DNA from 3 places in the Alteromonas sp. MB-3u-76 genome. Region 2 is predicted to be linked to each of the others. Evidence: predicted binding sites of a transcription regulator. Region 2 holds the regulator's gene; each other region holds the start of a gene.
What was found. Region 2 encodes FliA, which starts transcription of late flagellar genes. Its sites were predicted from a motif close to CTAAAGNTNNNNNNNNNNNNGCCGATA; they were not measured.
Positions count from the first base shown of each region.

Region 1: a site for FliA is predicted at 5,419-5,445, ahead of CW735_RS05715 (flagellar protein MotY). Genes of this name have one in related genera too.
Region 3: a site for FliA is predicted at 4,695-4,721, ahead of pomA (flagellar motor protein PomA). Genes of this name have one in related genera too.

Region 1 covers NZ_CP025115.1:1,267,023-1,273,897, reverse strand. Annotated here, with positions in the region: gene CW735_RS05740 (M20/M25/M40 family metallo-hydrolase) at 1-1,313, shown strand, start outside; gene CW735_RS05735 (hypothetical protein) at 1,576-1,764, opposite strand; gene cspE (transcription antiterminator/RNA stability regulator CspE) at 1,896-2,108, opposite strand; gene gloA (lactoylglutathione lyase) at 2,674-3,057, shown strand; gene glpQ (glycerophosphodiester phosphodiesterase) at 3,222-4,385, shown strand; gene CW735_RS05715 (flagellar protein MotY) at 4,380-5,285, opposite strand; gene rnt (ribonuclease T) at 5,707-6,375, shown strand; gene CW735_RS05705 (bacterioferritin-associated ferredoxin) at 6,550-6,744, shown strand; gene CW735_RS05700 (TonB-dependent receptor plug domain-containing protein) at 6,795-6,875, opposite strand, start outside.
Region 2 covers NZ_CP025115.1:1,148,205-1,155,079, reverse strand. Annotated here, with positions in the region: gene CW735_RS05205 (protein-glutamate methylesterase/protein-glutamine glutaminase) at 1-278, opposite strand, end outside; gene CW735_RS05200 (chemotaxis protein CheA) at 326-2,569, opposite strand; gene CW735_RS05195 (protein phosphatase CheZ) at 2,582-3,337, opposite strand; gene cheY (chemotaxis response regulator CheY) at 3,372-3,755, opposite strand; gene CW735_RS05185 (RNA polymerase sigma factor FliA) at 3,791-4,522, opposite strand; gene CW735_RS05180 (MinD/ParA family protein) at 4,519-5,385, opposite strand; gene flhF (flagellar biosynthesis protein FlhF) at 5,391-6,875, opposite strand, start outside.
Region 3 covers NZ_CP025115.1:2,898,799-2,905,673, reverse strand. Annotated here, with positions in the region: gene thiL (thiamine-phosphate kinase) at 1-671, shown strand, start outside; gene CW735_RS12980 (phosphatidylglycerophosphatase A family protein) at 686-1,186, shown strand; gene dxs (1-deoxy-D-xylulose-5-phosphate synthase) at 1,338-3,215, opposite strand; gene CW735_RS12970 (farnesyl diphosphate synthase) at 3,247-4,137, opposite strand; gene xseB (exodeoxyribonuclease VII small subunit) at 4,168-4,410, opposite strand; gene pomA (flagellar motor protein PomA) at 4,772-5,533, shown strand; gene CW735_RS12955 (flagellar motor protein MotB) at 5,533-6,462, shown strand; gene CW735_RS12950 (SAM-dependent methyltransferase) at 6,619-6,875, opposite strand, start outside.

The sequences.
Region 1 (6,875 bases), 120 kb from region 2:
AAGACACTGCTGAACAATTAATTGAAACCGCGTTAAATAGCAAATTAGGCTACGATATTGTTACCTCTTTAACCACAGAAGTTGGCCCGCGGTTAGGAGGCTCTGAAGCCGAAAAGCGCGCTCGAGACTGGGGCGCAGACTTAGGCAAAGAGTTGGGGTTCGACAAGGTTACGATAGAAGAATTTAGTATGCCTTTTTGGGACAGAGGGCATCTACACATTGCATTAACCTCTCCTTATCAGCAAGAACTATACGGAACTGCGCTGGGCGGAGCTGCGCCAAGTAAAAGCGAAGTAAACGCAGATGTGGTTTACTTTCGTGATATTCATGCGTTAACTGAAGTAAAAGACGGCGAACTGCAGGGTAAAATTGCCTTTGTAGACGGAGATGCTATGGTCAAAAGCCAGACGGGAGCAGGCTATGGACAGGCTAATCAACGCCGCCGCATTGGTTGGCAGCACGCTCAGCGTGGAGGTGCTAGCGCCCTTGTAGTGCGCTCAGTAGGCTCTGACTCCCATCGTTTTCCTCATACAGGTATGATGAGTAAGAACGGTGATAAATGGGCAGAAATACCGGTAATAGCTATTTCTAACCCCGATGCAGACCATTTACGTCGTTTGTATCGCACAGATAAGCCTCTTGCATTGTCACTTCACAGTGAGTCGAAATGGAAGGGTGAAGTAAACAGCGGCAATGTTGTAATGGATATCGTGGGTAGTGAAAAACCAGAAGAAATTGTGCTAATTGGCGGCCACTTAGATAGCTGGGATCTGGGAACTGGCGCGGTAGATGATGGTGCTGGTATTGCTATTACCACAGCAGCTGCGGCACTTATCGCTAAACTTCCAACTAGGCCAAAACGCACTATTCGCGTTGTTATGTTCGGAGCCGAAGAAGTTGGTTTACTAGGTGCGTTTGCCTATGCGAAACAGCATGAAGCTAATTTGGCTAATCATGTTATAGCCACTGAATCCGATTTTGGCGCACAAACTATTTGGCAGCTCGTCTCAAACGTCAACCCAGAGGCTACAATATTGGTCGATGAGATTGCTAAAATACTGTCACCACTTGGCATCATTAGAGGTGCAGCAGATGTTGTTGGCGGCGGACCAGATATTATTCCGCTTGCAGCAAAGGGCGTCCCTACTATTAGGCTTAATCAAAATGGTCGAGATTACTTCGATTTACATCACACTCCCGATGATACTCTGGATAAGATAAATCCTGATGAGCTTGCGCAAAATATCGCAGCTTATGCGGCCAGTATATATTTACTTGCCGACACAGAGGTTGATTTGAAGAGCACGAAATAACACAAATACCAGTGAACAAGGATGTTATACAAGTCCGCATAGATACTTACCCATTCAGCGAGACTTAAAATGTTCGTAATTGCGGCGTGTTACCGCAGGCATAGTGGTTCTAAATCAAGGTGACACAACAAAGAGTACGGACATTTTAAACTCGCCCTTCGGGGAAGTCTGGCAATAACCTATGCGGATTGGTATCAGCTGCTTGATGGTAAAAAGTGTGGTTTGAAAATCAAATATTGAAGAGGTTTTGGCTAAATCAAACTTAAGAGAAGTTTAAAAGCCATTCAAGATAAGCTCTGGTTTCTTTTTTCGAGGTAAACTCAACATGACGTTTGCCATTCACTTCTGTGTAAGCAATGCTGTTTTTGTGTACTGATATATTTGAAATGGGAGTTTGTATAGGAGAGTTTTTAAATGTTTGTGCTTGCAAATTATTTACTTCTTTTATCATTATTATATTTTTGTTTTTAGTATTCCTCTTGTAGTCAGCAATTTATAGTAAGAAATAGAAATTCAAAAAACTTATTAATTAGGCTCTCAAAAGAGAGCCTAATTGCTTCGTAAACTTAACTAGAGCTAAGCTTATCGAACAACAACGTTAGCTGCTTGTGGGCCTTTTTGACCTTGTTCTACTTCGAAGCTTACCGCTTGGCCTTCAGAAAGAGTTTTGAAACCGTCAGAAGCGATTGAACGGAAGTGTACGAATACATCTTTACCGCCGCCGTCTTGAGTTAGGAAACCAAAACCTTTTTCTTCGTTAAACCATTTTACTGTGCCATTTACTGAATTAGACATAATATATACCTTTTAAAAATTGATGTTTGTGTGGTGAAATCACCGATAAGCGATAGACATAAACGAGCTAGTAAAGCAGATGTATATCTATATAAAACTTCAATTGAAGGAATAAAAGAGTGGTACAGCGCAGTATTAGGTAAAGCGTAAAACATATCTAAAGCCCGCGTAAGATACATGCTATGGCAGAGTATGTCTAACCTTTTCCCCATTATTTCGTATATATATTACTAAAGCAATGATAACTCCTCCTTAACCTCATGTTTACTATCACTTTATTGAATATTTTTATTTTGCTGCTTCGCGTCGCTTCCTTTTAGAGAAATAAGGGCGATCCTCACCAAACATACCAACTCAGTATTGCTTAACAGTTACTCACGGTAATTTAAGAACAGCGTAACCCGCTGCAATTCTCAAACATATCTTTAAGAGTTATTCTTTACCGTCATGCGTTTAATTACACTAATTACGCTTGGTCCCATTGCACTTATTTTGTTTATCTGGGTTGCTTAAATTTTTAGATAGCGAATATCTAGTGCACACAAACTATTATGAGAGAATCACTATGAGAATGCTGCATACAATGCTGCGCGTGGAAAACCTCGATGCATCGTTACACTTTTACACTGAGCTCATGGGCATGCGCTTATTGCGCAAGTCTGAAAACAAAAAGTATGAATACACACTGGCTTTTGTTGGTTACGGCGATGAAGAAAATTCTACTGTGCTGGAGCTGACTTATAACTGGGGAGACAATACCTATGATAAAGGTAATGCCTATGGCCATATTGCTATTGGCGTGGAAGATATCTATGGTTTTTGTAAAAATCTTGAAGCTCACGGTGCTGAAGTATATCGTCAGCCGGGGCCTGTAAAAGGCGGTAGCACCGTCATTGCTTTCGTACGCGACCCTGATGGCTATGCCATTGAACTCATTGAAGGCCGATAGCTTGATATCACAGGCGTGTTTAACCGATTCATCCACCGTGTCCGAGCAACCTTAAACACCTCCACACAGGCATAACATAAGTTTGGATAGAAGCGCTTGGATAGCAATATCGTAACAAAGCGCCTTTAAGATGTGTTCGGAGCCGACTCATTTGGAATATAAGTATGAAAGTTAGCGTTGCCACCAGATACCTTTTTACCGCGCCGCGTTTTATTGCAACCCTTGTTACAGCATGCCTCCTTACGGCGTACCTGCCCTCCTTTGCAATAGCGACTTCCCACGAAGATTCTGCGGCTTCCTCTTCCAGTATGGCTGGTAAGCCTTTTGCCATTATTGCTCATCGGGGTGCGTCAGGCTACTTACCTGAGCATACGCTTGAGGCAGCCACTCTTGCATTTTCATTGAACGCTGACTTTATAGAGCAGGACGTAGTTATCACTAAAGATGATATTCCCGTTGTACTTCATGATATTCACTTAGAAACTGTGACCAATGTAGAGGAAGTATTCGCTGATAGAGCTCGGAAAGATGGAAGGTATTACGCCCGTGACTTTACACTTGCAGAGCTACGCACACTTAGCATTCACGAGCGTGAGGATAAAAAGCAAAACCCCGTTTTTGCAAAGCGCTTTTCCGCATCTGCACCACACTTTTCTATTGCCACTTTATATGAACACTTAGAGTTAATAGGCGAGCTCAATCGGCAGTTCGGTAAATCTGTAGGCGTTTACCCAGAAGTGAAGTCTCCATCGTTCCACTTAGCCGAAGGGGTAGATGCCAGTAAGATTGCTATAGAAGCGCTTCAAACGTACAAACTCGATGGCGCTAGCAATAATAGCTATTTGCAGTGTTTCGACTTTAATGAAATCAAGCGCATACGCAACGAGTTAGGCTACAAAGGCAAGGTTGTTATGCTAATTGGAGAGAACAGTTGGCGCGAGAGTAAGACAGACTACAACTGGATCCGCAGCGCAGAGGGTATGGCTAAGGTAGCTGAGTATGCTGATGGTATAGGTCCTTGGCTCAATCAACTTTTCGACGCACAAACTTATGATGACAAACCTTTAGGTAAGCAGTCTTCGCAAAAAAATCAGAGCACAATCAAAGCTGCAGGGTGGATTTCAGAGGCGCATAAATACGGGTTAACGATACACCCCTACACCTACCGCCAAGATGCACTTCCGCTAGGCCTATCTGGCGAACAGCTACTAAATGCCTTAAAAACGCAAGTAAAGGCAGATGGAATATTTACCGACCATATTCCACCTGTTGCAAAGTGGCGCGCTGATTATCTCAATTCGAACGCTTTGCATTCCGCCCGGTTATGACTTAGATAGACGCACCACAACTCGCCTGTTTTGCGCCCTAGACTCGCGGGTGTCATTCGGAGCAATATGACGCTTTTCTCCATGTCCTGTTAGTTGAATACGATCGTTAGGGACACCCAATGTCGTCAAATAGTCTTTAACTTCGTTCGCTCTTTGAATAGAGAGCTGCTCGTTGGTCCAGCGCCCTCCATAGCTATCGGTGTAACCGTCTAACAACACAAGCTCAAGCTCAGCATCTTCTTTGAGGTATTCACCTATCATTGTTAATCGTTTCTGCGAATACTTTGTGAGTTCTGTACTGTTATTTTTGTATGACAGCACGGTATAAGCAATATCGTCGAAAGTGTAAGGCAGTAAGTTAGCAACACAATTTACAAATTCTCTGTAAACGCTGGTAAAGTTGCTAGCGTTTAACGCAACGCTCACTTTATCGTATTTGTTGTACCAATCTTGATAGTAGATAGTGGGCCAGAATCCTTTTTCTAACTCTGACAGCATTGTCCAGGCCGCGTCTTGTGGGAGGTCACCATTGTACTGCTTGCGTATCGTCATATCAGCTATTGGCTTGGGCGCTACGCCGGGCATCCATTTAGGTGGCACTGAGTATACCGCCGCAACGTCAAATCGATTGGGCAGCAGGTGCATATCAAGTTCGAACTCCATATTGAGTTGCTTCGAGGCCACGCTAGTAAACATGGCATCACCATATCCGGGAAGATCATGGTTGAGCCTGCACTGTAACCTAGAATCCTTCTCAACTTGCCAATTTGAAGTCTCAACGGTAGCGGAATACTGACGCATTGCAGCGTGAGACACCGTTGCAGACGCTGCCATACCAACGAGCATTGCAAATAAAATAGCAGGTTTTATTTTCCACCCGATTTTACATGTAAAAGACATACTGACGCCCAGAAAATGAAAATTTTTAACTTATACGCCCACACTTACTCTTCATTTAGGCACAGAGTAGGTTATAAAAAACCCTGTTCCCAGATTATTCGAATGTGTGTAGTAGAGTCGCGCTTAGTGTTATTATCGCCTGAATTGTAGAAAAGTTTAGTCTTGATTGCCAAATGTCCTTGGCTTACTTCCCTGGTTGCCTCTTTTGTTTTAACGTTCTATTTTTGCGTTCTACCTTTACGTTCTATGTTTGCCCTAGCGCTTGCCTGCCCTGCTCGAACAACTTCACACCGTAAAACAGCTTCTATACAATTCATGCTAGCACTTGCCTTACATACTTGCGATAATCTTTGCAGAAACAACACGTGCCCTATAGTTAAGCCGGTCACATCCAAATTCACCCGTTCTTATAAGAGAGTCTATGTCTTCAACTGCTAAGTCTTCTACAGCCCCGTCTTCAACTGCGATACCTAGCTTATCTGAACGATTTAGAGGGTACTTTCCTGTTGTTATAGATGTTGAAACAGCGGGATTTATTGCAGGCACTGATGCACTATTAGAACTTGCTGCCGTGACGGTGAAAATGGACGAAAATGGTCTGTTACACCCAGACCAAACTTTTCACTATCATATTGAACCCTTTGAAGGCGCAAATCTTGAACCTGCCGCATTAGAGTTTAATGGTATTGATCCTCATTGCGCTCTAAGAGGCGCAATAGAAGAAAGTGAAGCCATGAAGGAGCTGTGTAAAGGCGTGCGCAAGGCGCAAAAAAATGCAGACTGCCAACGCTCTGTGATCGTAGCTCACAATGCCGCCTTCGATCAGGGTTTTGTCAATGCTGCCATTCAACGCTGCAATATCAAACGCACCCCATTCCACCCTTTTGTGTCTTTTGATACTACCAGCCTGGCTGGTTTAGCACTTGGCCAAACGGTATTGGTTAAGGCCTGCCGCGCTGCAGGTATTGAGTTTGACCAAAATGAAGCCCACAGTGCACTGTATGACGCACAAAAAACCACAGAGCTATTCTGCTACATGGTAAACCGCTATAAAGCCCTTGGCGGCTGGCCCCTTGAAAAGGAGTGTTAACTAACACTCGCCCCTCCGAAATTAAAAATTTAGCGTCTATAGACGCTAAACATAAGCCTTTTTTGACCACTAAACAATTTGGGTAATTTTTAATGAAAATAATTCTCATCACGACTTGCCAAACTCATGAATAACAATTATTATCATTTACAGATTCATTTGGAGTGCCCAATAATGTTTGTATGTATGTGCTACGGAGTAACCGACAAAAGTATTCGCGCCGCTGTTGAAACGAACGGTGTTGGAAATATGCGTGAGTTGCGTGAGCATTTAGAACTGGGCTCTCAATGTGGCAAATGTATTGGTATGGCTCAGCAAATAATTGACCAAACAATCATCGATGAGTCCCTGTTTAAAAACGTGGGTTAAAACGTTATTTTCTGTACGCCTTCATATTTCCTATCAAAAGCGTTTAACGTTTACTCAAACGAATACTCTAAACCCGCATAATAGAAGTTGCCGTTGATACCACCTGGCGTGGTCGGCGGATAGAGTGCTCC
Region 2 (6,875 bases):
AGCGTTGCTTGTGCCCCATGATGTGTTAATGATGAAAACATGAGAATAGGAATAGGCTTTTTTTCCATAATCGCCTTTACAGCAGAGATACCATCCATAACGGGCATCTCAACATCCATTGTAATTACATCGGGAGCCAACGCGTCAATTTTATCTAGTGCGTCTCTACCATTTCTCGCTTCACCTACAACCTCTAACTCTCTGTCTTCGTCTAAAATTTCTCTCACTCGACGACGATAAAATGTAGAGTCGTCCACGACCAGGACTTTAAAGACCATGGATTACTGTTCCTATTGTTTGTAAGCCTTTGCTATTAAGATTTCTGTTAAGGCTTACGAGCATACCGTTTTAGAAGGCTCGGAATATCTAAAATAAGCGCAATACCGCCATCTGACGTAATTGTTGCGCCTGCCATACCAGGTGTTCCTTGCAATAACGCATCAAGCGGTTTAATGACTACCTCTTCTTGACCTATTAGCGCATCAACCACAAAACCCACTTGGCGAGTGCCCACCTGAACCACAACCACGTGGCCTTTTTCTCTATCTATTGATTTTTGGCCTCGAATCAGCCAATCGCCAAGGAAGAAGAGCGGTATAGCTTTTGAGCGAACAATCATGGTTAGCTGGCCATCAACTGTGTTGGTCTTTTTGATGTCCATATTAATAATTTCGCTTACTGAGCCCAGGGGCAAAGCGAAGGTTTGTTTACCCACGATGATCATAAGCGTTGGCAATATTGCCAGCGTCAGCGGTACTTTTATTTCTAAACGGGTACCTTTACCAAGCTGTGAGTCGATATTAACCGTACCGTTGAGTTGATTGATTTTGGTTTTCACCACATCCATACCAACGCCACGACCCGATATGTCACTTATCTCTGTCTTTGTAGAAAAACCTGGTGCGAAGATAAGGTTAAAAGCTTCCACATCTGACATACGTGCTGCCGCGTCTGCGTCTAGTACGCCGCGATTGATCGCAATCTCTTTTAGCTTCTCTGGGTCCATCCCCTTACCATCATCTTCGATAGTAAGCAGTATGTGGTCACCCTCTTGTGAAGCAGAAAGCTTAACCGTCCCCATTCGTGGTTTGCCAGCCGCAGCACGTTCATCCGGCATTTCAACGCCGTGATCCACGGAGTTTCTCACCAAGTGAACAAGTGGATCGGCCAATGCTTCTACCAGATTTTTATCTAAATCCGTTTCTTCACCTACAAGTTCTAGCGTAATTTCTTTTTTAAGGCTTCGCGCTAAATCTCGAACAACCCTAGGAAAACGACCGAATACTTTCTTGATAGGCTGCATTCGGGTTTTCATTACCGCACCTTGAAGGTCGCCGGTGACTACATCTAAGTTTGCTATCGCCTTAGACATACTTTCGTCGTTTGTATTGATGCCGAGGCTAATTAAGCGATTTCGCACTAATACCAGCTCGCCCACCATATTCATAATTTGATCGAGACGCTTAGTATCAACACGAACCGTCGTTTCAGCAGGTGGAGCAGAAGGTGCTTTCTTATCATCTTTTTTCGCAGCTTCACGGCTTGGCGCTTTTGGCTCTGCTTTGGCAGCAGCTGGTGCAGGTGTGCTCGCTGGAGTGGGTGACGCCTGCTTGGCCTTTTGAATCGCATCAGTCGCTGCTTTGTCCACAGCAGGCTCTGGTGCTTTCGCCGGTGCCGCTTCTGGTGCACTTGATGCTTGGTTTGTGGGGCCTTGTCCTGAACCATGAAGCTGATCTAAAAGAGCCTCAAACTCGTCATCGGTGATTTCATCGTCGCTTGATGAAGCATTTTGGGCTGGTGGTGCGGCTGGCGCTGCAGGTTCTTCTGCTGCGCTAAATTTGCCTTTGCCGTGAAGGTCGTCAAGGAGAGCTTCAAATTCGTCGTCGGTAATATCTTCTGCGTTGCTGTCTGAAGCTGAAGTACTGCCCGCGCTGGGAGTTGGTGCAGCTTCTTGCTTAGGCGAAGTACTCTTACCTGGCGCAGATGAGCCGTGTAGCTCATCGAGTAAAGCTTCAAACTCGTCTTCGGTGATTTCGTCAATTTCACCGTCGCCTTTTGAGGTATTGTCACTTGATGAAGATGGCGTCGCTTCAACCAACTCCAGTTCAGGCTCCGAACTGAAATCAGGTTCAGCAGCTTGTGGAGCGGGAGCATTATCAAAAATGTTCTCGTCTGGTGTTTCTGGGCGACTTAACTTGTGCAATTTGTCTACAAGCTGTGCATCAGCCGGCTCAAGCGGCTCCTGCGCTTTAACTTTCTCAAACATGTCAACAACGACATCAGTAGCCTGCAGAATAATATCCATTAGCTCTGGTGTCAGTGTGCGCTGTCCGTTTCTCATTACGTCAAAAACGTTTTCAGCGCCATGACAAATTTCAACAAGCTCAGTGAGGGACAAAAAGCCCGCACCGCCTTTTACCGTGTGATATCCGCGAAAAATTGCATTTAGCAAATTCGCATCTTCAGGATTGTTCTCAAGATCAACGAGCTGTTCTTGTAATTGTTCAAGTATCTCTCCGGCCTCAACCAAAAAGTCCTGTAGTATTTCCTCGTCAACATCAAACGACATGCGCCCGCTCCCCTAAAAACCTAAGCTAGACAGAAGATCATCAACATCATCTTGGCCAGATACAACATCATCGCGAGACTCAGCGTCAATAATTGGCCCTTCTGCTTGTACACCATCAACCTTATCGGCTTCGCTAGGTAATGGTTTAGTTTGTTCTAAACCGTCCCGCTCACCAAACATGGTGAGCATGTTAACTAAGCTTTCTTCGACTTCTTTTACTAAGTCGATAACACGGCGGATTACCTGACCGGTAAGGTCTTGATAACCTTGTGCCATCAGCACTTCTGTCAACAACTGCGTAAGTTTAGCTGACTGAGAAGCTCCCTCCTCTAGCAATTCGTCTAAATCTTTGCACAAGGCTTTGAATTCGCCCACTTCAATTTGCCTTGTCATGAGCTTTTTCCACTCTGGCATCACATTCTCTATACGAGATGAAAGCAACTCGGCAATTGGCATGCTGGCTTCAACGGCATCCATTGTAGTATTAGCAGCTTTTTCAGTTTCTTCAATAACGTAAGTTAGGCGGGTCTGTGCGTCAGGGATATCATCTGTGGCTAAGTTCTTGATGCGATCATCTATTTGAAAGTTGTTTAACGCGTCGTGAAGTTGACGGGTAAGCTTTCCAACCTCGGCAAAAAGCTCTACGTTTTCTTTCATCGACGCTGCTTCAAAGAGCGCATTGGCTGAAGCGTTATCCCCAGCTTCAAGATAAACAACAAGCTGTTTAGCTTCTTCTAGTGATAATGGAACGTTTGCATTCGTTGTCATCCAGTAAACCTCGTTTCTCTGGTGAGCGTCTGGATCAACCTAAACGTTCGAATATTTTATCTAACTTTTCTTTTAACGTAGCGGCTGTGAAAGGCTTAACTACGTAGCCATTAACCCCAGCTTGCGCTGCGGCAACAATCTGCTCTTTCTTCGCTTCCGCCGTTACCATCAGTACCGGCAGATGCTTAAGTTTATCGTCGGCACGAATTGCACGAAGCAAATCGATACCCTGCATACCCGGCATATTCCAGTCGGTCACAACAAAATCGAAATCACCCTGTTGTAGCATGGGTAACGCCGTACTTCCGTCGTCCGCTTCCTGGATGTTTGCGAAACCCAAATCTTTTAATAGGTTTTTAATGATACGTCTCATGGTAGAGAAATCGTCTACCACAAGAATCTTCATGCTCTTATCCAAAATAGCCTCCATTGAGGGGTTAATTGTTTTAATTTCTATTCTTCGTCAGCTCGCCACGACTTCATTCGTGATTTGAGTTTTAACATGGCCTGACTATGAATTTGACTCACTCTCGATTCACTTACATCAAGAACTTCACCAATTTCTCTAAGATTCAGTTCTTCATCATAGTACAAGGAAAGCACTATCGCTTCTCGTTCGGGTAAAGTAGTGATTGCTTGGGCCAATGATTTTTGAAACGCGCCTTGCATCAGGTCTTCAAGGGGAGCATCGCTTCCTCGACTTTGCTCGGTGGTGATGACGTCCTCAGAGACACCTAAATCTTCAATTCCAACTAACTTCCCTGCGTTTACCTCATTGAGCATCTGATGATAATCTTGCAAGCTAACGTTTAGTTTAGTGGCAATATCAACATCTCTTGCATCTCTGCCCGTTTCACTTTCAACCTGCGAAATCGCTTCTGTAATCGCCCGTCCATTTCGATGAACAGAGCGTGGAGTCCAATCTCCTTTGCGAATTTCATCTAGCATCGCGCCGCGGATACGAATGCCTGCGAAGGTCTCAAAACTCGCTCCCTTCGAACCGTCAAAATTCCGCGCAGCTTCTAAAAGGCCAATCATTCCAGACTGAATAAGATCGTCAACAAGCACACTTGCTGGCAATCTTGCCATTAAGTGGTGTGCTATGCGCTTTACTAGGGGCGCATGTCGCTCGACTAACTGCGACTTATCAGTTTGTTGTTGATAAGCGGCCGCCTTACTATTCAACGTTGATTCCCTACTGCTTTTTCTGCGATTAACTGCTCAATAAAAAATTCTAGGTGTCCGCCAGGCTGAGTCGGGATTGGCCAAGATGCCGCCCTATTTGCTAGCTGACTAATTGCTACTGATGCTGGTGAACCTGGGTAAGCATCGACAATAGCTGTTTGTTTTCTCACCGCACGACGAATATTTTCATCAAATGGTATGGTTGCCACTAATTCTAGCGCAACATCTAAGAAGCGCCCGGTAACTTTACTCAGCTTGCTGAAAAGCTCTTGGCCTTCGCGCACATCTCTAACCATATTGGCGACAACTTTAAACCGAAAAACACCGTGTTCGCGGTTAAGTAGTTTTATCAGCGCATAAGCATCGGTAAGTGATGTAGGCTCATCACACACCACTACCATGATGTCCTGAGAGGCTTTTGCAAAGCTTAGCACCATATCTGAAATACCGGCCGCGGTATCAACAAGCAATACGTCTATCGGCGAGCGTAGTTCGCTGAATGCACGAATAAGACCCGCGTGCTGTGTTGTAGACAACTCTGCCATCGACTGAGTGCCCGATGTAGCAGGCGCAATCTTTATACCGTGAGGCCCAGTGACAAGTACATCGTCTAAGGTGCATTCACCAGATAAAACGTGAGAAAGGTTTTTTTCAACGCGAAGCCCTAACATGACATCTACGTTGGCCAATCCTAAATCGGCATCGAGCACCATCACACGTTTGCCCTGCTTAGCCATAGCAATTGCCGTGTTAAGCGTGATATTTGTCTTACCAACGCCACCTTTACCTCCGGTGACGGCGATAACTTTGATTAACCGTGATTGCTTCATTTTTCTTAAGCTACTCGCTTGGTCGTCAATCATACTACTTATGCTGTTTTAATATCGTTGTTATTACTAGTATGATCCAAACCATATTTTTTATAAAGCTTTGCAGCAGCGGAAACTAAAGATTTCGCTTCTGCAATCTTAATGTCTTCCGGTACTTTTTGACCGTCGGTGACATAACTAACCGGTAACTGGTACTCAACTGCCGCGCTAAGCACTTCGCCTAAAGAATAGCACTCATCTAACTTAGTGAAAATACAACCACTTAGCTCGATGTCATCATAGGCCTTAATGATCCTCTGTAACGCAGGATATTGTGTATTTGCTTGCGCTACCAAATATTTTTTCACTGGCGGCATCTGACCATTGTCAAAATGCTTAATTTGTTTAATTAGTCGGCTATCTCGTTGACTAAAACCAGCCGTATCAATCAATACTAGTCGCTTATGGCGAAGTTGAAACAATAAATCTGCAAGTTCTTCACTCGACTGCGCTTTTCTCACCGTACAACCAATAATTTTACCGTAGGTTGCCAGCTGTTCAAATGCAGCAATTCTGTATGTGTCTATGGTAATCATAGCAACAGAGTCGGCGCCATACTTCTGCGCATAGCGTGCGGCCAGTTTCGCCACAGTAGTTGTTTTACCCGTTCCTGTTGGCCCGACTAATGCCACCGCACCTTGTGCAGTGAGTATATCGTTTCCTGTTACATTTATGCGATTAGCCAATAGGTTAAGAAGATAAACCCATGCGTCTCGTTCATTGTAATGCCCTGGAGTATAGCTGATTAACTGCTTAGATAATGCTTTGCTAAGCCCCATTTCAGTTAAACGAGCAATAAGATATTGATGGACGGGTTTTTGACGGCTCTGTTTTGCTTCCATTAAGTCTGCAACTTGGTGTTGAAGAACACCTCGTAAAGACGCGAGTTCTTCTTTTATTTGAGCGAGTTCTGCAGACTGAGTTGGCACATCATTTTCTATGCTTGAAGCCTGATGCGTGGGGAACGCATCGTCTTCATTCGTTTTTGAAGCATTAAATTCTCGGGCATTAGCGTCGCGGCTGTTAAAATAGCCATTTGCAGGTTGCTGCGCTTCCACTTCGTCAATAAACGCATCTGAGAAGTCGAGATGTGATGCAATATTATTGGCGTGCTGGGCATTTACTGAAGCCGGCTGGTTAACATTCGCTTCTGAATTTTTATTTAACGAGGCCGAGCCAAGGTGCGCAGACGAGTCACCTGGCGCTGCAGTTTGGTTATAAGGTGCTGCACCGCTATGCTGTTTTTCCAGTAATGCTTTTAAGCTGTCTGGGCCATCATCGCCAATGATTTCGCTCAAACTCGGTGTAGCACTTTTAGCTGCCCCTTTTGACGGCGTTTTGGATATGTTAAGCTTTGCTTCTGGCTCTTTGTCATAAGCGGCAACCAGTTCAATACCGTCTGCCACTTTGCGATTGGACATAATAACCGCGTCGCTACCTAACTCAGCCTTAACTTGGCTTAGCGCCTCGCGCATGTCTTTGCC
Region 3 (6,875 bases), 1.8 Mb from region 2:
GTGATTTCGTTTCAGGTCTGTACGAGCTTACACAATACTACTCGGTTCAGCTCATTGGTGGTGATACTGTAAAAGGCCCCATGGCGATGACTATTACCGCACAAGGTTTTATTCCTCCGGGCTCTGAACTTACCCGCAGCGGTGCTAAACCGGGAGACTGGGTTTACGTCAGCGGAACTTTGGGAGATGCAGGTGCAGGCTTGGATATTCTTCAAGGTAAGCTTGATGTGTCCGGAGAGGCCAGAGATGTTCTCATCAATCGACATTATTTTCCGACTCCGAGAGTTGCTGTAGGTACCGCTATGCGCCGTATTGCATCTTCTTGTATCGATGTATCGGACGGTGTTATTTCGGACCTGAAGCATATTCTTAGCGCTTCTGGCTGTGGTGCTAACATTCATGTCGATCGCCTTCCGTTATCTCGCGCATTAACGAGCGCGGTAACACAAGAAGAAGCGATAGAATACGCGCTCTCTGCAGGCGATGATTATGAGTTGCTTTTCACTGTGTCTGAAGAGCAGCGGGGCAGTCTTGAAACTTCTATCGCCAGCTCTAACGTAAAAGTCACCTGTATTGGGCAACTAACCGGTCATTCAGACAAGTTAATGTTGTATAAAAATGATGAAAAATACGAGCCGAAGCAATCTAGCGGCTACGAACATACGTTTTAGAATGAGCGCTTTTTATGCAGGCTGAGTTTCGTGCAAGAGTGAGTATGAAAAACCCGGTGCACTTTTTGGCTTTAGGGTTTGGCAGCGGTCTTGTTCCGGTTATGCCGGGTACATTTGGTTCGTTAGCCGCGATACCTTTACTTTTACTATGCGCTCAAGTATCCACTCTCTCTTTCATTGCGGTAACGCTAATGGCGTCGGTGATTGGCATTTATCTATGTGGTAAAACTGCTGATGATATGCAAGTGCACGACCATGGCTCTATCGTGTGGGACGAGATAGCAGGCATGTTTGTAACCTTCTTATTTTTGCCAGTCACGGCATCTACCCTTGTCATTGGTTTTTTGTTATTTCGAGTCTTCGACATACTAAAACCGTGGCCTATAGGCATTATTGATAAAAGATTACACGGCGGAACAGGGATTATGTTGGACGATCTGCTTGCCGGCGCTATGGCTTGCGGATGTTTGCACATAGCGATTAATCTTTGGCCTGCGGTGCTTACCCTTTTTTAGAAACGATAATTTAATTTTCAGTATTCTACTTACAGTAAAAAGCCCTCGCTGAAGAGTAACTTCTTCGGCGAGGGCTTTTTTCATGCTTTAAATATTATGCTTTTAATAGCATGCTTTAAAAAATTTGCCAATTTATCAAAACTCAAAAGAGTTAAAATAGTAGTTGCTCAGCGGTTCGTATTATTCCTTCTGCGTCAAGCCCATGCTCTTTATACATTTCTTGCTGTGTACCTTGTAATATGAAGCTATCAGGTAGCCCCAGTATCTTTACGGTTTTCATTATACCTCGTTGTTGAAGGTACTCTAAAACAGCACTACCGGCGCCACCCATAACGCAACCATCTTCAAGCGTTAGCAATACATCGTGATTACTGGCTGCTTGTGCAATGGCGTCGCCATCTATGGGCTTGACAAAACGCATGTCTATCACCGAGGCGTTGAGCTTTTCTGCGGCCTCAAGAGCATGTGGTAGTAGGCAGCCAAAGTTAAGGATCGCAACGCGCTTGGAAGCTTCTGCGGTGCTTTCTTTCAGTACTCGAGCCTTGCCTATTTCCAGCGCTTTCATGGTCTGATCTGGTGTTACGCCCATTCCTGCACCACGGGGGTATCTCACCGCAGCAGGTTGCTGTGCTATATGGCCAGTGTAAAGCATTTGCCTGCACTCATTTTCATCCGAAGGGGCCATAACAATTAAGTTGGGAATACAGCGTAAAAATGCAATGTCGAAAGCACCTTGGTGTGTTGGTCCGTCTGCGCCAACAATGCCAGCCCTATCGATAGCAAAAAGAACCGGTAAGTTTTGAATCGCTACATCGTGTATAAGCTGATCGTAAGCCCGTTGTAAAAATGTAGAGTAAATCGCAACGACAGCGTTGAGACCTTCTTTTGCTAAACCAGCTCCGAAGGTGACCGCATGTTGCTCTGCTATAGCCACATCAAAGTACTGTTCTGGATATTGCTGTGAAAACGCCACCATACCGGAGCCTTCGCGCATGGCCGGAGTTACAGCCATTAACTTTGAGTCTTTAGCGGCCATGTCGCACAACCACTGCCCGAAAATAGCAGAATAGGTAGGAGCTGTGGCTTTAGATTTTGGAAGCGCATTGTCAGCAGGGTTAAACTTGGGAACAGCGTGAAACTTGATAGGATCTTCTTCTGCAACCGCGTAGCCTTTACCTTTTTTGGTCACCACATGCAGTAGTTGAGGGCCTTCAAACTTACGCATGTTGCGAAGAGTGTCAACAACCGCATTCACGTCGTGTCCGTCAATAGGACCTATGTAGTTAAACCCTAGTTCTTCGAAAATGGTGCCTGGCACCACCATGCCTTTCAAGTGTTCCTCGGCACGGCTAGCAAACTCTTTTATTGGCGGCACGTTACTTAGAAGCTTCTTACCACCGTCCCGGATTGAATTAAAAAGATTTCCCGTAAGCAGGCGTGCTAAATGGCTGTTTAGTGCACCAACATTTTCCGAAATAGACATTTCGTTGTCGTTGAGAATAACGACCATGTCTTTCTTGATATCACCCGCGTGATTCATGGCTTCAAAGGCCATGCCCGCAGTCATTGCACCATCGCCGATGACTGATACAATTTTTCTGCCTTTAGCTTCTTTTTCAGCGGCAACAGCCATGCCTAACGCGGCACTTATTGACGTGGATGAATGGCCCACTGCAAAGGTGTCATAATCACTTTCAAGCGGCCATGGAAACGGGTGCAGGCCGTCTTTTTGTCTTATTGTAGACATTTTCTCCGCGCGACCGGTTAGGATTTTATGCGGATATGCCTGATGTCCCACATCCCAAAGAAGACGGTCGAAAGGAGTATTGTATATGTAGTGAAGTGCAACTGTTAATTCCACAGTGCCTAGGCCAGAAGCAAAATGCCCGCTACTTTGGCTCACACAAGTCAGCAGGTATTCGCGAAGTTCATCAGCGAGATCGCGGAGCTTATCTTGTGGTAACTTCCTTAGTTTGTCCGGCGTTTGCGCAAGGGCAAGCGTTGGATAATGTTGGAGATCTAAACTCATTTTTTTATTATCTTTTCAACATGGCGCGTGGCTAATGGTCACGTTTTACCAAAAGCTCGCTAAACGCGATTAAACTATCTGTATTGTAAGGTAAACGGGCTAATGCTTGTAGTGCATTCTCGTGAAGTGTTGCTAACTCATCTTTAGCTCCACTTAACCCCAGTTTTGCAGGAAAAGTGTTTTTGCCGAGTGCTTCATCGGAACCTGCAGGCTTACCTAAACTTTCATTACTACCTTCTACGTCTAAAATATCGTCTTGGACTTGAAATGCGAGCCCGATATTATTGGCAAAGAGCATGAGATCTGTCTCCGCCTCTTTGTCCAATGTGCTGCACACAGTAGCAATCATTTCTACGCAAGCGCGAAGCAGCGCACCTGTTTTGAGCGTATGAAGGGTTTTTAATGCCTCTATGTCTATGGTTTTCCCTGTACTTGCCAAGTCTATTGCCTGGCCTCCACACATACCAAGGTATCCTGCACTTTTCGCCAAAATACTGAGAAGCTTTGCTCTATGGGCGTCGCCGTATTCGCTCATTGGCGAATCGGCTAATATACTAAAACCAAGTGTTTGAAGCGCATCACCTGCTAAAATTGCAGTTGCCTCATCAAAAGCAATGTGGCAAGTGGGCATACCTCGACGTAAATCGTCATCATCCATAGCAGGAAGGTCGTCATGCACAAGCGAGTAGGCATGAACACACTCAATAGCCATACTGATGGCTATTTGATCTTTTTTGGGCACATCTAGCGTGTTGCCTACCACATGAACGAGTAGGGGACGCATTCGCTTTCCACCAGCTAGTAGAGCGTGCCGCATGGCCGCTTTGAGTGACGGAGCGTAATCGGGTAACTCTTCAATTAGTTGTAGCAAGGACGCATCAGTTTGCTGCTTTACTTGCTGATGCAGAGCAGAGAAATTCATTAGGATACCTGTGGCTAACAAGTGAGCAGATTAGGGTTGTTCACTTTCTGGCAGCGATTTTAATACGTCTTCGCCTTGTTCATTTAGAAGAATTTGAACTTTTTGTTCTGCATTTTCGAGAGATTTTTGACCTTGACGAGAGAGCGCTATACCGCGTTCAAACTTTTCCAGCGCTTTGTTAAGCGGAAGGTCGCCATTTTCCATTTCATCGACAATAGATTCCAATTCGGCAAGCGTTTCTTCAAACGATGCAGTGTCCTTTTTTGTTGTCATAAGAGAGCTCAGCTGTAGGCGTCAATAACATAACGCGAACCTTAACGGACGGTTGCACAAGGGTCAAATGGTTTGTCCTCATATTAAGTATATCTCTCTGGTCAGCTAAAACTTTACTGCCTATGGTTAACCTAACGGTGGATTGTTGTTCAAAGTAGAGCTACAACTAATCAAGAACAATTAACCTAAAACAATTTGATAATTGTCACCGAGAAATAAACGGATTAAAAATCTATTTTTGCATAAACGAACTCACATAATTGTGATATTTTTCAACTATGTTGTTTTAGATTTTCTATACTTTGCCGATAGAATCAAAGTATATCAATAGCATTGGCTGCGCATAAATGGGGAAGAGTAAGTGGATTTAGCAACGGTCATAGGTATGTTGGGAGCCATCGGCTTTGTTGTAATGGCAATGTTGATGGGCGGTAGTATGAGTATGTTTATCAACGTACCCTCGCTTCTCATCGTGTTCGGTGGAAGCTTATTTGTCGTGCTATCTCAGTTCACATTAGGCCAATTCTTTGGTGCCGGTAAAATCGCCGGAAAAGCCTTCATGTTTAAAATTGAGCCACCTGAAGAGTTGATTGAGAAGATCGTTGAAATGGCTGACGCTGCCCGCAAAGGAGGCTTTCTAGCCTTGGAAGAGGCCGAAATAAGCAATGAGTTTATGCAAAAGGGTGTGGACATGCTGGTGGATGGTCACGATATTGAGGTAGTTCGAGAAACCCTGTCTAAAGATATCAAGATGACATCGGACCGTCACGAATTCGGTGCAACTATATTTAAAGGTATGGGCGATGTGGCTCCAGCCATGGGCATGATTGGCACGTTAGTTGGTTTGGTAGCTATGTTGTCTAACATGGATGATCCTAAATCTATCGGTCCGGCAATGGCGGTAGCCTTGTTAACAACTTTGTATGGTGCCTTTTTTGCCAATATCGTTTGTTTGCCTATTGCTGTGAAGCTGTCTAACAGAGCGGCAGAAGAGCAGCTCAATCAAAGCCTGATACTAGATGGCATTGTGGGCATTGCTGATGGCCAAAACCCTCGCGTTATCGACGGAATATTAAAGAATTACTTAGCAGCGAGTAAGCGCGGCTCAGGTGAGGAAGAGTAATGGCTGAAGAAGAATGTCCCAAGTGCCCACCCGAAGGCCTTCCTGCGTGGATGGGTACATTTGCCGATTTGATGTCGTTATTAATGTGCTTCTTTGTACTCTTGCTCTCATTTTCAGAAATGGACGTTTTAAAATTTAAGCAAATAGCGGGTTCAATGAAATTTGCTTTCGGGGTTCAAAATAAGATAGAGGTAAAGGACATTCCCAAGGGAACAAGCGTTATTGCTATGGAATTCAGGCCAGGTAAGCCTGATCCCACCCCCATAGAAACTATTCAACAGCAAACCATCGAAATGACTCAGCAAATGCTTGAGTTTCAAGCGGGCGATGAAGACTCTGCTGGGGGGAGGCAGAAACAGCGTGGTGAACAGCGCGGTGGACAGGCTCAACAGACTGCTACGGATTCCTCTTCATCAGCCTCACAAAGCTCTGAACAATCGCAAACGGCTGAGCTAATGAAAAAAGTGGCGCAGCAACTGCAAAAGCAAATATTAGACGGTTCAATAGAAATGGAGTCTTTAGGGCAACAGCTTACTATTCGAATTCGAGAGAACGGTTCATTCTCGGCAGGCTCTGCTTTCCTGCAACCTCAATTCAAGCCGATCATACAAAAAATCGGATTTTTACTTGCAGATGTACCTGGCGAGATAGCAATATCCGGCCATAGTGATGGTCAGCATATTGCTAACGAGCTATACCGTTCAAATTGGGACCTGTCCGCCCAGCGTGCTGTCGCTGTTGCCGAGGCAATGCGAACGGCTCAAGGTTTCGATGAGAGTAGAATGTCGGTGGTTGGGTTGGCAGACACAAAGCCTATTGTAGAAAACGCAACGTCTCCCCAAGACAGAGCGAAGAATCGAAGAGTGGAAATTAATATTAACCAGGGTGAGCCTATGATCTCAAAACCCATTTCCGTAGTTAATGATTAGCTCTAGATACTTGTAAATAGAGGCGACGAATTATTATTTAAACTTGTTATTTAAACTTGGCGTAGCTGAGCGGGCGTTAGCCTAAGTCTTTTAAAAACGCTATCATATAAAAAACGACGCTGCTGCGTCGTTTTTTATTAGTAAGAAACGCTAGTGCTAGCGCGCCAATAAATCTCGGTATTGAGGCTTAGATATAACCAATTGCACCGTACTTATCGTTCTTTCCAAAAAACCACCTTCGCAATATTTCAGATAATAAGTCCACATACGTACAAAGCGCTCATCGTATCCATCCTGCAACAGTTCATCCTTTGCAGCTATGAATGCCTCATACCAGTGATTAAGCGTTTTCGCATAGTCGATGCCAATGTCGTGCAGGTCTCTTATCATCATATCTGAATGCTTTTTAAGGT